Regions from separate parts of the Candidatus Pelagibacter sp. PS_43 genome, predicted to be linked through region 1. Evidence: riboswitches for the same ligand, from Rfam matches in the RefSeq annotation. Region 1 holds a riboswitch; each other region holds the start of a gene.
What was found. A riboswitch is a leader RNA that binds a small molecule or an ion and turns the genes downstream of it on or off. The one in region 1 is predicted to bind S-adenosylmethionine.

Region 1 (5,270 bases):
TATAATTATTGACATTATAACATTTTATGGACTTACGCTTGTTGTTAGGCATACCAAAGGGTTTTTTAATATCCCCTTTCAAAATAGAAAGTAAATCAGATAGTAATGATGAAGAAGTAGGTCCAGGCCCAGCACCCTCTCCTTGTAATATACTTTCACCAACAGGTTTACCCTCAAGTATGACAGCATTCATCACACCAGAAACATTACCAATATAAGAATTTTTACTTACAAGACATGGGTGGACAGTTTCAAATAAACAACCATTAATAATTTCAGAGATACCAAGTAACTTAATACGTAAATTTAATTGGCTAGCTATTTCAATATCTTTTAATTCAATTTTTTCAATTCCTTCCATTAAACATTTATATTTTGAAATCTTAGTATTAAATGCAAGAGCAGACAAAATTCTTACTTTAGCAAAAGCATCAAAACCATTAAGATCTAATTTAGGGTTACCTGGTTCAGCGTATCCTAATTTTTGAGCCTTTTTTAAAACATTGGCAAAACTATCTTTAGAATTTCTCATTTCTGATAGAATATAATTAGAAGTTCCATTCAAAATTCCATAAACTTTAGTAATTTTGTTAGTTGCTAGACCCTCTTTAATAGTTCTTAATATTGGAATACCACCAGCAACAGATGCTTCAAATTCAAGATTTACATTATTATCTTCAGCTAATTTAGCAAGATAATCTCCATGTTTTGATATTAGAGCTTTATTTGGTGTAATAACGTGAATTTTATTTCTTAAAGCAGTTTCAACTACTCTTTTAGAAATGCCATCTGACATTCCTATTGCTTCAAATAAAATATCTACTTTATTTAATTTAAAAATATCTAAAGGATTTTTAAAAAAGATATTTTTATTAACTTTAAATTTTCTTTTCTTTTTTAGGTTTTTTGCAGAAACAGCTACAACATTAATTCTTTTGCCTGTAATTAATTCAATTTCTTTTTTTTTTATATTTAATTCATTTAGTAAATAGTTACCTACTTGACCCAATCCAACTACAGCAATATTTAAATTCATTTTCATTTACTTGTTTATATCAGGATAGTCTGAGTTTTTTGAATATTCTTTAAGAAATAAATCAAATTCATCAAATGACATTTGTTTAAAATCTCCATTTTTTTCTAACATTTTAGTATATTTTTCTTTTTCAATAGTTTTTTTAATAGAAACTTTATCTAAAGAACAAGACAAAAAAAATAAAAATGAAAACATTAAGAAATATTTCATATTAAGCCCTCTGTCTTTTTAAATCCAAATCTAATATTCATATTTTGTATAGCTTGTCCTGCGCCACCTTTAATTAGATTGTCTATTGATGACAAGATAATCACTTTATCTTTATACTTAGTTTTACAAATTGATATATGGCAGTTATTTGTATTAATTATATCATTTGTACTTATTAAAGAGTTAGTTTTTAGAATTTTTACAAATCCATTATTGGGATAATGATTAATCAAAACTTTTTCTAATTTTTTAATTGTAGATCCTTTATTTAGCTCTACATAAATGGTGCTTAATATTCCTCTAAACATTGGTGTTAAATGTGGAGTAAAAGTAAAATTTACTTTCTTTTTTGTAAAAAAATTAAACTCTTGTTGTATTTCAGAATTGTGACGATGAAAACCAACACCGTAGGCACTTAAAGATTCATAAAGGTTTTTATTTTTATATTTGTCATGTACTCCTCTTCCAGCTCCAGAATATCCCGATTTAGAGTCTATAATTATATTATTAACTTTAATTAAATTTTTTTTAATCAATGGAATTAACGGTAACAATATTGATGTTGGATAACAACCCGGGCAACCAATAATATTAAAATTTTTAACTTTTTCACCTGTAATTTCAGGTAATGAATATATAGATTTTTTAATATTTGAAATTGATCTGTGTTTTTGTTTATACCATTTTAGATATAAGGATGCATTATTAAGTCTAAAATCTGCTGCCAAATCAATCAACACATTATGTTTTAATAAACTATTTGATATAGATTGAGCTTCACCATTTGGTAATGCGGTAAATACCAAATCAACTTCTTTTAAAAATGATTTATTAAATTTAGTAATCTTGGGTAAATTTTTTGATTTTAATGATTTTTCATAACTAGTAATTTTCTTACCAACAGATGAGCTACCACACAAATATTTTATATTAATATTTTTGTGCTTAACTAATAATCTTATTAATTGAACACCGATATAACCAGTTGAACCAGCAACTAAAACATTAAGCTTAGGCATTGTTTATTATAACTATTTTGAAATAAAAAAAAATTATCTTTTCGAGAATTGGAAGCTTCTTCTAGCTTTTTTACGACCAGGTTTTTTTCTTTCAACAGATCTTGAGTCTCTGGTGTTAAGTTTCTCTGTTTTTAGTGTACTTCTTAGTTCTGAGTCAAATAATATTAAGGCTTTTGCAATACCGTGAACCATTGCTCCTGCCTGTCCAGTGTGACCGCCTCCAGCAACACTACATCTAACATCATATGCTGTTGCTTGATTAATAATTTCAAAAGGTCTAGTAATTTGCATTTTATGACTACCACTAGTGAAGTATTCATCCATTGTTCGACCATTAACATAAATTTTACCGGTCCCTTTTTTTAACCAAATTTTAGCAATTGATTTTTTTCTTCTGCCAGTAGCATATTTGCTATCTTTAAAATCTAACTTGATCTTAGGTTTTTTTGATATTGTTTGTGCTGTTTGTTCCATATTAATTTCTAATTAAATTTTTGCTATTTAATTTTCCTAAATCTAAAAGTTTAGGATTTTGAGCTGCATGAGGATGCTCTTCACCAGCATAAATTTTAACTTTAGTTAGTTGCTTTCTACCAAGAACACCTCCTGGTAACATTCTTTTAACCGCTAATTTTAAAGTCTCTCCTGGTTTATTCTTTTCTAATAGTTTTTCAGGAGTTATTTCTTTAATTCCACCTGGGTGGCCCGTATGTCTATAGTATTTTTTGTCTTTAAATTTTTTTCCAGTAAATTTTGCATGTTCTATATTTTTAACAACTACAAAGTCACCATCATCCATGTGAGGTGTGTAAGTAGTTTTGTTTTTTCCCCTAACAATCATTGCTATTATAGATGCTAGTCTTCCAACAACTGCTCCTTTAGCATCAATTTCAAACCAATTACTTGTTAATTCGCTACTTTTTAAAAATTTAGTCATAGAGCGTGGATTAATACTATTAATAATTATAAAGTCAATTTTATATTTCTCTTGCAATATAGCCATTTAATGGTAATTTTTATTTGCCGATTTGTTCCTATTGCAGGCTAATAATTGCTAAAATGGATTTTTTACCCACATTTTCGGTAGGCGCATTTGAACTGTATTGTACGCCTTGCATAAAGCAAAAGTACTAAAAAAGGAGTATTAAGATGAGTACAAAAAGACAAAACCCAGAAACTATCGCATTACATGGTGGTGATTATAGAAGTGACCCAACTACAAAAGCTGTAGCTGTCCCAATTTATAGAACAACTTCATATCTATTTGATAGCACTGAGCATGCAGCCAATTTATTTGGTCTAAAAGAGTTTGGAAATATCTACACAAGAATTATGAATCCAACCAATGATGTTCTTGAAAAAAGACTAGCTGCCTTAGATGGTGGATTAGCAAGTTTAACTGTTTCTTCGGGTCAAACAGCTTCAACATTTGCTATTTTGAATGTTGCTCAAGCTGGGGATAATATTGTTAGTTCTACAGATCTTTATGGTGGAACTGTTTCATTGTTTACTCATACATTGAGCAAGCTTGGTATTGAAGTTAGATATGCTGATCCAGCAGATCCTAAAAACTTTGAAAAAGCAATAGATGATAAAACTAGAGCTTTTTATGGAGAAACATTGCCCAATCCATATTTAAGAGTATTTCCTATTAAAGAAGTTTCTGATATTGGAAAAAAATATAATATTCCATTAATAGTTGATAACACCGCCGCCCCTATCATCTGTAAGCCTATAGAGCATGGAGCTGCAATAGTGGTTTACTCACTTACAAAATATATAGGTGGACATGGTACAGTTGTAGGTGGAGCACTAATTGATGGTGGAAATTTTGATTGGACAGCCAATCCAAAAAGACAACCCTTGTTTAATGAACCTGATGCAAGTTATGGTGGCGTAGTATGGGGTAAGGCAGTTCCTGAATTAACTGGCGCCAATGTATCCTTTGCTGTTAGAGCAAGAGTTACTCTTTTGAGAGATCTTGGAGCTGCATTAGCTCCTGATAATGCTTTTGGAATAATTCAAGGACTTGAAACAGTAGCCTTGAGGATGAAACAACATTGCTCTAATGCGGAAAAAACAGTGGATCATTTATCTAATCATAAAAAAGTTTCTAGAGTGATTTACCCAACTAAGTATGAGGGAGATATTGGAAAAAGAGCAAAAAAATATCTTGATGGAGGAAATGGTGCTTTAATAGGAATAGAACTAAAAGGTGGCATTGAGTCTGGTAAGAAATTTATAGAAGCTTTAAAAATGTTTTATCATGTAGCAAATATAGGAGATGCTAGAAGCTTAGCTATACATCCGGCAACGACAACTCATAGCCAACTCACGGAGCAAGAATTAAGTGCTGCAGGAGTTACACCTGGATATATAAGACTGTGTATAGGATTAGAACATATTGACGATATAATAGATGATCTTGATCAAGCACTTAGTGCTTCATAACAATTCTTTATCATTTTAAAAAACCTCTTGAGTTTTTATAAATGAGTAAAATATAGGTTGTTAATACAAAAATAGAACCTAACTGGTGTAGTGATGCATACTTTATCTCTACACCAGACATTAATGTAACGATTCCTAATAATATTTGAATAAGTAAAGCTATATCAAAAAGAATTATATTCTTTATGGCAACTCCTTCTTTAATAAATAAATAGTTAATAATCATAACAAGGATCACAAGCAGATAGGCAGTTGATCTATGTAAAAATTGAATAATAGAAGTATTATAAAATGACTCAGAGGTAAAAAGATCTAATAATAAAACATCATTTGGAAAAAAAGTACCATTCATATCTGGCCAAGTATTATAAATTAAACCTCCATTTAAACCTGAAAGAAAAGCGCCCAATATAATTTGAATAACAATCAATAAAAAAATAAATAACAATAAGGATTGTGGAATTTTATAATCTATTTTTTGAATATCAAAAAAATCTAAAATATACCAAAAAATTAAACATAAGATAAAAAGTGCAAGTGATAAGTGAATTGCT
Region 2 (5,270 bases), 220 kb from region 1:
GCAACTTTATACTCTAGTGTTGGATTTGGTGGTGGTTCTACGTATTTAGCTCTTCTGTTAATTTGGGATGTTCCTTACTTAATCTTTCCTGTAATTGCCCTCTTTTGTAATATTATTGTCGTATCAGGAAATTGTATTAATTATATTAAAGCTGGAAATATTAATCTTAAGATCCTTGCCCCATTTTTAATATCATCTGTACCACTTGCATTTATAGGTGGCTCTTTATCAATAAATAAAGAAATTTTTGAAATTTTACTTTTTGTAGTCTTAACACTAGCAGGAGCTCTACTTCTTGTGAAATTTAAATCTTTTGATCAAAAGATTGAAGTTTATAAAAAGATACCAAAAATGTTATCATCATTAATAGGCGCATCTATTGGATTTGTGTCTGGTGTAGTTGGAATTGGTGGTGGAATTTTCTTAAGCCCCATATTGTTATTGATTAGAGCAGATAAAGTAAAAAATATTGCAACTGCCGCATCATTATTCATACTGATTAATTCTCTATCAGGTCTTGCTGGTCAATCTACAAAGTCATCAACAATAAATGGGCTTTACGATTATTGGCCTTTATTTCTGCTTGTTTTAATAGGCGGTCAACTAGGAAATTATTTAAATCTTAAAATTTTTCCTGCAAGAATGTTGGCTCTAGTGACATCAGCACTTGTCATATTTGTCGCTATTCGAATAGGATTGAAGTTGTTTGCATAACGGAAGTATTAAATTATTATAGATAAAATATGAAAACATTTAGAGCTTTTGGACCAACTATAGGAAAAACAAAGTTATCCAAAAAAATTATTAGTATATTAAATAATCACGTTGATAAGACCCAATCATCTATAAAAAATGATTATAGTTCTAAACTAGCAAGTCAAATTAAGAGTGAAATTAAGATACCTAAAACAATAGTTAATAAAAATTTGTCTAAAGAAATAATAAAAAATATCAAAGTTTATCTTGATAAGTCAGAAGTTAAAAAAATTAAAGAAATTAAGATAATTAACCTATGGGTAGTAAGACAATTAAAAAATGAGTATAACCCCATTCATTATCATGGAGGACAATTATCAGGGGTTGGCTATCTTAAAATCCCAAAAGATATGAATCAAAATAAATTTCTTAAGAATAAAAAGATTAAAACTAATGGAACTATTGATTTTATCAATGGTCAGAAAAATTTTTTAAGTAAAAGCATCTACAATTTAAACCCTAAATTAGGGGATTTATTAATTTTTCCCAATTATTTAATGCACACAGCTTACCCATTTAATGTTGATGGTGAGAGAAGATCTTTTTCATTTAATGCTAAAATATTATTTAAGAAGTGATTTACTAATCAGTCTATTAGATATATAAATACACTAACCGATTTGATCCATATTGCAGGTACTAACTGCTAAAAAGGAAATCATTAGATAATTGGTAAAGGTAGTTGGACTATATTGTGCACCTGGCATAAAGCCAAAGCACTAAAAAAGTAAGGAGTAAGAATGGATATTAATTTTTTTAAAACAACACGAATTCTAGATGGTGGTATGGGGCAAGAATTATTAGCTCGTGGTATGAAGCCTAATGGAACATTGTGGAGTGCTAATGCATTACTTAAAGAAGAATATCATCAGCTATTATTAGATACTCATTTAGATTTTATTAAAGCTGGAGCTGAAGTTATTGTTACCACAACTTTTACAACTAGAAGGGTTAGGTTACGTGATAATAAAGTTGAGGATAAATTTGAATACCTAAATAAAAAAGCTGGGGAGATAGCTCAAAAAGCTAAAAAACAATTTCCACATATTTTTATAGCCGGGGGTCTTCCACCTCAATATTTAACTTACGAAGAAGATACGAGAGCAGATGAAGAAATTAAACAAAATTTTTATGATCAAGCAAAATTACTTGATCCATATGTTGACTTTTTTTATTTAGATGTTTTATCAAGTGTTAAAGAATTCAAACTAGCAATTGAAGCAATCCAGAATTTCAAAAAACCTTATCTGATGGGTGCGCACATATCTGAGGGTGTCAATCTTCCAAGTGGTGAAAAAATATCTGATATTATAAATAATATTGACCACAAAAATTTACTTGGGGTAATCTTGTCTTGTATTTCACCTGAAAATTTTTCTAAAAATTTGGAAGAGGTTAGAAATTTGGGTATTCCTTTTGGATTTAAGTTTAATGCATTTGAAACAACCAAGCCCAAAAATGGATATACTAATCACTATAATAAAAGCAAAACAGGAAATCCAAATGAGTTTTTAGGTCAAAGAAAAGATTTAACACCTGAATTTATGGCTAAATTTGTTAAAAAATTTAAAGATGATGGTGCTACTATTTTAGGTGGATGTTGTGAAACAAGGCCATCTCATATTAAAGCAATGAGTGAAATTAGATAGCTAATCGTTATCTGTTAATCCAGCACCAGCTCCACTTTGTTTTAATGACTCATTTTCTTCAACAAATGTTTCCTCTGAAAGTTTATAAAGTTCATTCCATTCTTCAATATTAAAGGAATCTCTATTTTCAATAACTTTAAAATAAATATTGTCAGCATTCTCAATAATTTCATTTTTTGTATAATTTGAATAAATATTATTATTAAAGTTTAATAGAAACTCTTTATCATCAATCTTTAAGAAAATTCTTTTTCCAATTACTGCTGTAGCTCGACTTATAAATGGTAAGAAAAGTAAAGGATAGAGTACCTTTTTAAAGTTTATCTGGTTTAAATTTTCTAAAGTTTTAATTTGATCTAAAACATTTACTCCAGCAATTATTGGACAATATCCGTCTCTATTTGCTATGTTGTCTTGATTAATCATACTAATCATATCAAGGCTTAATTTTTTTTTTTCTTAAAAAAACTATTAAGATTTTTAATTCCAGGCAGATTGAAAATCTCGAGCAATCTTATATTCTTTGCAACTTCTTCTGCAATGCCCCAGGAATAACCGGCAGCTCTACTTGCTCTTTTTGAAACAGTTTCAATTTCACTTAAAGACTTCATCTTCTTTAATTATAAACCCAATACTCGTCATAGTTTTTTAATTGTTCTGGTAAGGGCGCGCCTTGAAACATGCATATTCTTAACCATTTATCAGAGCGTGGATCAAATTTTAAAGCCCCAAAAAATGACAATTTTAATCTCAACATATCAATTGGTACAATTGTTTTACCAATTGTATTATCCTGTATTTCTGAATAAGGAAATTTTTCAACTATAAATGCCCTTCTAATAACATGTCTCAATTCGTTATTGGTTGATAAAAATTTAGCAATAGTCCAATTATTATTAGTTTCTAATAATACTTCATATAATCGTTTAATATCTCGAGCGATTGCAAGAGGCTGCTCTAATTCTGCACCCATTTCATCAAATCTATTTGCTAATCTTGGCTCCTCTTTATTTTTTGATATAAACCAAAAATTTAAATTATTTTCATCTTTAGAGAAATCTAAATCTAAAATATCTGGATATTTATTTTCTATAATTTTTCTTAATTCTTCTACAGTTCTATCAGTTGGAATATTAAAGTAATTTTCTTCCTCTGAGCTCATTCCTTTAATAAGTGATGAGACAATATCATCATATGGCTCCATCATCATTGAAACAACATACTCAATACATTCCTCACAATATTTCTTTTCTAAATGCGAGTACAATTCATTAAAAGCATAATCTTGATCAAAATCAAAATTTTGATCTAAAAACAAAATAAGTCTATTTAAATCTTCAAGTAAAGACTTAATCTTATTTATTTGATACTCACTCTCAGTATTCCAAGAAGTAATATTTTTTATTGATTTTTTTAAACATTCTAAAAAAATATTCTGATCTTTTTTTGATACTTTTTTTATTTCTCTTATTTTTTTTAGAGCAATTTCTCTTGCTGATATCCAATTATTTAAAAGTGTTGGATGATTAACAATAAATGGGGCCATGCCAAGTCCAGTTGAATTTCCAATACCTAAACTTTTACAAATATTTTCATCAAGCTTTACAGCTTTTTTTGGATTTTTAGTTTTTGCAACATGATTGACTTGATCAAAAGTAAATTGTCGAACTAAATAAACCAACATCATTTCCAGTCTAAAAGGTCCATATATTTCTTCTCTATCTTTAATTCTAAATCTATCTGCTAACCCAAACTTACCTGACCCATAAACTGCTGTAGTTCTATATAAATATCCGACACTATTTAGTAAATTTTTATCAGGTTGTTTGCCCTCACTTAAGTTTTCAACAACATGATTAAAAACTCTAACTGATTTATTGGCTCTGGATAGTGTTAATTCTTTAAAAGAAAGCCTTCCAAATTCTTGCTTTGGCACTTCATTTCTTAAACGTTCAATATCTTGTTTTGTAGGAACACCATCATGAAGTGTGAAGGCTGCGTCCCACTTTGTAGCAATTACTCTGTCTGATCTTTCACTTTCGTCTAATTCATTAGCAAAACAGATTAAGGAATACACTCTATTTTTTTTCTTAAATGAATAAACTGCTGTTCCATACCCTTTCTCATTTAATTCAAATAAATCTCTTTTATAATCCCAGTCTTTAAACTCATTTAAAAAACTTCTTAAAAATGAAAGTTTAGATTGATGAAATGATCCAAGTCTAGATAATTTCATTACTACATTGGGATCTCTTAGCTCAACATTCATTAATTCAGACCTTTGTAAAAATTATACCAATTATTTCCTAGAATTCCGTTTACTTCATTTTCTGAAAAGCCAACTTTTTTAAGGCCAGCTTCTATATTTTTAAAACCTCTTGCATCTAAAAACCATTTTGGTTGCTCAGGAAAACCTGGTTTATTTTTAGAACCTTCTCCATAATTTCTATTTTTTGTCCAGGTACCATTTCTCATCCACTCAACAACAGTGTCTGGTTGATTCAAACAAAGATCAGAGCCAATTCCAATATATTCTGCTCCCATTATTTCAGCAGTTTTTGCTGCCATTTCACAAAAACTATCTAGCGTACAATTTTTGCCATTTTTTAAATGATGTGAATAAAGAGACAGTCCTAACATTCCTTTATTTTCAGATAAAATTTTTAAAAGTTCATTAGATTTATTTCTTTTTGCTGGGTGCCAGAATGATGGATTGGCGTGAGTGATTGCAATTGGTTTTTCACTTATTTTAATTGCATCAATTGTACTCTTTTCCGCAGAATGAGACATGTCAATTACAAATCCCAGTCTGTTCATTTCTTTAATTACTTCTCTTCCAAAATTTGTTACTCCACTATCTGTATT
Region 3 (5,270 bases), 140 kb from region 1:
TAAAATATAAAAGCAAATATTGAACCAACTATTGATAGATAAGCAAGGGAAGCGATATAACTAAAAGTATATTCAAATAATAATTCAGTACCTTTTATCTGGGTGATTAATAGTGTGACCAGTGATCCATAAAGCATTGAATACGCAAGTGTTGGTATTAATTGAAAGTTATTATTTAAGTTTCTTTGATGAACCATGTTACCTGTTGATGCACTTAGTGTACCAAGTAAGGCTAAAAATAATCCAACATGGGTTCCATTCGCAAAGCTGAAATTGAAAATCTCATCATTAAAGATGATTATAATCCCAATCATTCCAATAGTTGCACCCAGTAAAGTTTTTAAAGATGGTTTCTTTTTAAAATAAAACCCTTCTCCTAAAATATTCATAATGACGACCGTTGAAAAGACAATCGCTGGAAATGCGCTTATTAAATAAGTGTTTGATAAATAAAAGAAAACGTAATTTAGAGAATAAAGACAAACCCCAAATAGCAAAAACCAAAGATGTTGATTAAAAGAGAACTTAAGATTTTTCTTCTTATAAATTAGATAAATAAAGATAACTATTCCAGCTATCAAAAACCTATAGAACACGGATACTAAAGGATCAACGTAGCCTAATTGAAACTTGATGACATACCAAGTAGGAGACCAGCAAAAAAGTGTGACAATAAATAATAAAAAATTGTTCATTAATAAACACTTATAATCAATCAATCTTAAAAAAATATAAGATTAATCTAACAATTTTAATATATAAGTTTAGTTGTTATGAAAAAGATACTTTTAATTTTAACTCTGTTTATATCATTAAGTAGTATTTCTTATTCAGATAATCATTTTCCAATTACCAGAGATTCTGAGTTAATGATTGCTAGAGGTAAAATTGTATACCAAAATAATTGTGCTAGTTGTCACCAAGTTAATTTATCGGGAGCTGAAAATTGGAAGGGTTTAGATGAAGATGGTCATCGTAAAGCACCACCACTAAATGGAACGGGTCATACTTGGCACCATGATGATGAGACATTACATAAAATTATTAAATATGGCTTAGTTGGAATAATTAGTGACTATGAAGGTAAAATGGGTGCTTTTGGAGACAAGTTAAATGACAAAGATATAGATTCAGTTTTAGCCTACATTAAAAGTTTTTGGCCAGATGATTATTACCAACATCAAATAAATTTAAGTAAATAAATTATATGACAACAGATACATTTCATTGGTCTTGTAAACACACCTGGAAAAGAAGTGCCAAAAATACTGCCTGGTGTTTGTTAGGTTGTGCTATTGGTGATTTTGGTACCATTTTATATTTTCAAATAACAGGTATTCCTTGGCCTGTCTTAGCTATTATGACTTTAGCAATTATTAATGGTTTAATTACAAGTATTATTTTGGAAACTATAATTTTGATAAGACAAAATTTTAAATTTAATGATGCTTTAAAAACAGCATTGGGAATGAGTTTTATTTCAATGGTTAGTATGGAAATCTCTATGAATGCTACAGATTATTTTTTAACAGGAGGAGCAATGTTAACGTGGTGGGTAGTACCTATTATGTTAACCGTTGGTTTTTTAACACCTTGGCCGTATAATTACTGGAGACTAAAAAAATTTAATCAAGCGTGTCATTAAATATTGAAATGGTTACAACTTTTGAAATTATATTAGCAGTTATTATCGTTACCTTATCGATTGTCATGCCTATTTATTACACTTATCAAAAAAAGAAAAATCCAAAGGTAGACGATAAACTCTCAGAAAGTACTGAAATTAAAAACTATATTGATAAAATTAATGAGATAACACGCACTAAACGTAAATGAAAAAACGTTTATCTGGTTGCAGTGAGTGTGGAGATGATACAGCCATCTTAACACAAGTAAGCTCTGGACCAGAGGTTATCTTACTTTGTACAGATTGCTATAATCTCAAACATTCAAATGAAACACAAAATCATATTAGCCATGAAGAAGAAAAAAACTAAAAAATTACAGACTAAAAAAACAGAACCAAATTCCTACGGTCTTGGGAAATTTAACTATATGATCTTTAAGTTTTTGTGCTTAAGGTTTAAGCTTAAATAATTAATACTTGAAACTATTTTGCTTAAATTATTAAGCCCTAAGCAATAAATTAAATGCTTAGAGCTAATAATTAAATGTTAATTGTCTTAAAACTTAAAACCAATTATTTGGAATTATGATGTAGTGAATTGCAAGCACAATTCCAACTGACACACTTAATCCGAATATCATTTTAAGAAAGTCTTTACCAATTAGTGGAAACACATATTTGAACTTATAGTCTTTATTCATTGATGCGATTGCTAATTCTCTTCCACATAATAGACCAACAAATACCCAGGTTGTGGACATTGGTAAATCATTAAGCTCTTTAAAGTAATAAAGAACAGCAGCATAAATAATATTAATAATAGTTGCTGATCTTGCATATCTTGTTCCAGTTTTTTCTAAGACAACCTTTTGAATAGTTCCACCATGAATGTAGAAGATATAAAAAAGTAGTGCTGTAAAGTAACCCAGAACAACTAATAAAAGAGCAACATCTAATTGTCTTGGAAGGTATACGGCAATGTTTGCTACATCATGAGATAACCAAACCCACCATAACCAGCCTGAAGTTACCCATACAGAGTTACGCCAAAAGGAAATCCATTTGTCACTAACTTCATCTAATTTTTCATTAATAAATTTAGAGATAACAATCCAACAAATATAAGCAGCAGCTGCAGCTAAACCATAGCCGACAACACTTTTCATAAGCATCTTCTCAAGTACTACCGTTGAGGCAAAAGCTGATAAAACTAAGAAGGTTGTTGAAACAGGTATACCTACTCTTGTTAATATAAGAAGTATTCCTGGTGCCACTGCGTGGTACCATTGTATTTCTTGGAAAGGTATTCTTGTTAATCTACCGTAAGAGATATCTCCATTATTACTGTACCAACCCCAAGTAATAGCAAGTATCATTACAAATGATGCTGCACTAGCAAGAGTGTACCATTTAAACCATTTTTGTTTTGACGCGATAAAAGTTCCCAATGTTTGAATTGAGTCATTTGCAATAACACTGTACCCCGCTAAAGCAAAGCCTACTATCGTATATATTAAGGTCATTTCCATTTTTCTATTTTCCTATTTTATGTTTTTTTTATTGTTTTTCATTTCGAACGATTCTTAGTCTTAAGGTCGATTTAATAGGTTGGTAAAAATATATCTATAGTTAAGTTTATTAGTTTACTTTGGGGAGAGTTGATTCATCAATTTTTATATTATTCGAAGTTGAAGTCTAGCTAGAGAATTTAATAATAAGTTTTAAGAGGAGTTGATTCATCGTTATGTATATTAATTAATGATTTTGTCTAGCTGAATAATAACTTAAATTTCATTTAATAGAGGCTTATAATTAACATAACTATAACGCTTAATGAGTTATATGAATTTACTGATAAAAGTATTTAAAAGATGCTCTATTACAAAAATTCTTAACTAATCTTACTATTTCATTAAGTAACAATCGTCCTAGATATAGACACCCGATTTAGGACTTGTTAAGGTCTGATTATGAAAGGTTATAGATTTATTACAAGTGACGACACTTCAGAATTTTGCCATCGTGTAACGGAGGCCATATCCAATGGATGGAAATTGTATGGTGAACCCAAAATGACTTTTGATAAAAAAAGAGGGGTCATGCGTTGTGCTCAAGCAGTTATAAAAAATTCACCTCAGAAAAAGTATTCCAAAAAGATGAAGCTATCATCGATATAAATGGCAGATCAGATAATACCCTTTGTTTATATGCTAGGGATACTCTTATTAGTACTCCCAGCTTTTCTACAATCTAATTCTAAATTAAAGCAGTTTTTAACTAATCTTAGTATTTGGATTGTCATTATTCTCATAATTTTAACTATTATTTATTTTTTCAATTGACAGTTTGAGAGAAAGTTGATTATATGTGATTGCGCTGAGTTAAGTTAAATTGCAGAGCGCGTTATAAATCCTGCTAAAGCGACGCTTCAACCACCGCTTTAGACAGGTGGTTTTTTTTTATCTTTCATAAAATTAAGCCGGGCAGTTGAACCATATTGTGCGCCCTGCATTTGCTTAAGCACTAAAAAGGAGAAAAGAGGCCTATGAATATAACCTCTGATTATTTTGTGACCTTTTTTCTCCAAAACAAGAGGAAAAAAAATGAGCACAAATAAATTAAAAGAAAGATTAGATAAAGGACCTGTTATATGCGCAGAAGGTTTTTTATTTGAGATAGAAAGACGTGGCTATATGTCATCAGGGGAATTTGTTCCAATGGTGTCATTAGATCATCCTGAAGTTTTAGAAAATTTACATAGAGAATTTCAACACGCAGGATCTGATGTAGTTGAGGCCTTTACTTATAATGGACACAGAGAAAAAATGCGTGTTATTGGTAAGGAAGAACTTCTCGAACCACTAAATCGTTCAGCATTAAAAATTGCTAAAAAAGTAGCACTAGATACTCCTAAAGGATCAAAACCAAATTTGATGGCAGGTAATATTTCAAATTCAAATATCTGGAAACATAATGATCCACAATCTCAAAAAGAAGTTGAAGGAATGTTTACAGAGATGATTGGTTGGGCCGTTGAAGAAGGTGCTGATATGTTAATTGGTGAAACTTTTTATTATGCTGAAGAAGCTTTTAAAGCTTTAGAGATAATGAAAAAAACAGGTTTACCAACTGTATTAACCATATCCCCAATGGGTGAAAATAAAATGAGAGATGGAAAATCAGTTGTTGATACCTGTAAAGAGCTAGAGCAATTAGGGGCTGATGTTGTTGGTTTAAATTGTTTTAGAGGACCTGCTACTATGTTTCCTTTTTTAAAAGAAATTAGAAAAGCAGTTAAATGTCATGTTGGAGCTTTACCTATTCCTTATAGAACCAGTGAAGATTACCCAACATTTTTTAATCTACCAGATAGAAGTAATTGTCAGTGTCCATCACCTCATGGAAGAACGTTTCCAACAGCATTGGACCCACATTTTTGTAATAGATATGAAATAGGTAAATTTGCAAAAGATGCTTATGAGCTAGGTATTAATTACCTTGGAGTATGTTGTGGAGCAAACCCAATGTTGATTAGGGAAGTTGCTGAATCTATTGGTTTAACTGTTCCAGCAAGTAAATATCGAGAGAACATGGAAAATCATTTTATGTATGGAAAAAATAAAAGAATTCCAAAACATATGAC

Region 2: it holds a riboswitch for S-adenosylmethionine, as region 1 does, so the genes downstream of both, AC5SLL_RS01670 (homocysteine S-methyltransferase family protein) here and AC5SLL_RS02940 (O-acetylhomoserine aminocarboxypropyltransferase/cysteine synthase family protein) in region 1, are expected to answer to the same signal.
Region 3: it holds a riboswitch for S-adenosylmethionine, as region 1 does, so the genes downstream of both, AC5SLL_RS02165 (homocysteine S-methyltransferase family protein) here and AC5SLL_RS02940 (O-acetylhomoserine aminocarboxypropyltransferase/cysteine synthase family protein) in region 1, are expected to answer to the same signal.

What each region holds. Positions count from the first base shown of each region.
Region 1 is NZ_CM182066.1:533,723-538,992, reverse strand. It holds gene AC5SLL_RS02965 (homoserine dehydrogenase) at 1-1,042, opposite strand, end outside; gene AC5SLL_RS02960 (hypothetical protein) at 1,043-1,231, opposite strand; gene argC (N-acetyl-gamma-glutamyl-phosphate reductase) at 1,243-2,265, opposite strand; gene rpsI (30S ribosomal protein S9) at 2,299-2,739, opposite strand; gene rplM (50S ribosomal protein L13) at 2,741-3,202, opposite strand; SAM riboswitch class V at 3,342-3,410, shown strand; gene AC5SLL_RS02940 (O-acetylhomoserine aminocarboxypropyltransferase/cysteine synthase family protein) at 3,415-4,716, shown strand; gene AC5SLL_RS02935 (COX15/CtaA family protein) at 4,727-5,270, opposite strand, start outside.
Region 2 is NZ_CM182066.1:312,557-317,826, reverse strand. It holds gene AC5SLL_RS01680 (sulfite exporter TauE/SafE family protein) at 1-714, shown strand, start outside; gene AC5SLL_RS01675 (2OG-Fe(II) oxygenase family protein) at 744-1,334, shown strand; SAM riboswitch class V at 1,424-1,487, shown strand; gene AC5SLL_RS01670 (homocysteine S-methyltransferase family protein) at 1,497-2,405, shown strand; gene AC5SLL_RS01665 (DUF3726 domain-containing protein) at 2,406-2,840, opposite strand; gene AC5SLL_RS01660 (DUF3726 domain-containing protein) at 2,849-3,016, opposite strand; gene AC5SLL_RS01655 (hypothetical protein) at 3,022-4,674, opposite strand; gene AC5SLL_RS01650 (membrane dipeptidase) at 4,674-5,270, opposite strand, start outside.
Region 3 is NZ_CM182066.1:397,700-402,969, forward strand. It holds gene AC5SLL_RS02135 (DMT family transporter) at 1-695, opposite strand, end outside; gene AC5SLL_RS02140 (c-type cytochrome) at 774-1,202, shown strand; gene AC5SLL_RS02145 (DUF4396 domain-containing protein) at 1,208-1,645, shown strand; gene AC5SLL_RS02150 (hypothetical protein) at 1,833-1,997, shown strand; gene AC5SLL_RS02155 (hypothetical protein) at 2,191-3,156, opposite strand; gene AC5SLL_RS02160 (DUF1737 domain-containing protein) at 3,598-3,804, shown strand; SAM riboswitch class V at 4,100-4,164, shown strand; gene AC5SLL_RS02165 (homocysteine S-methyltransferase family protein) at 4,231-5,270, shown strand, end outside.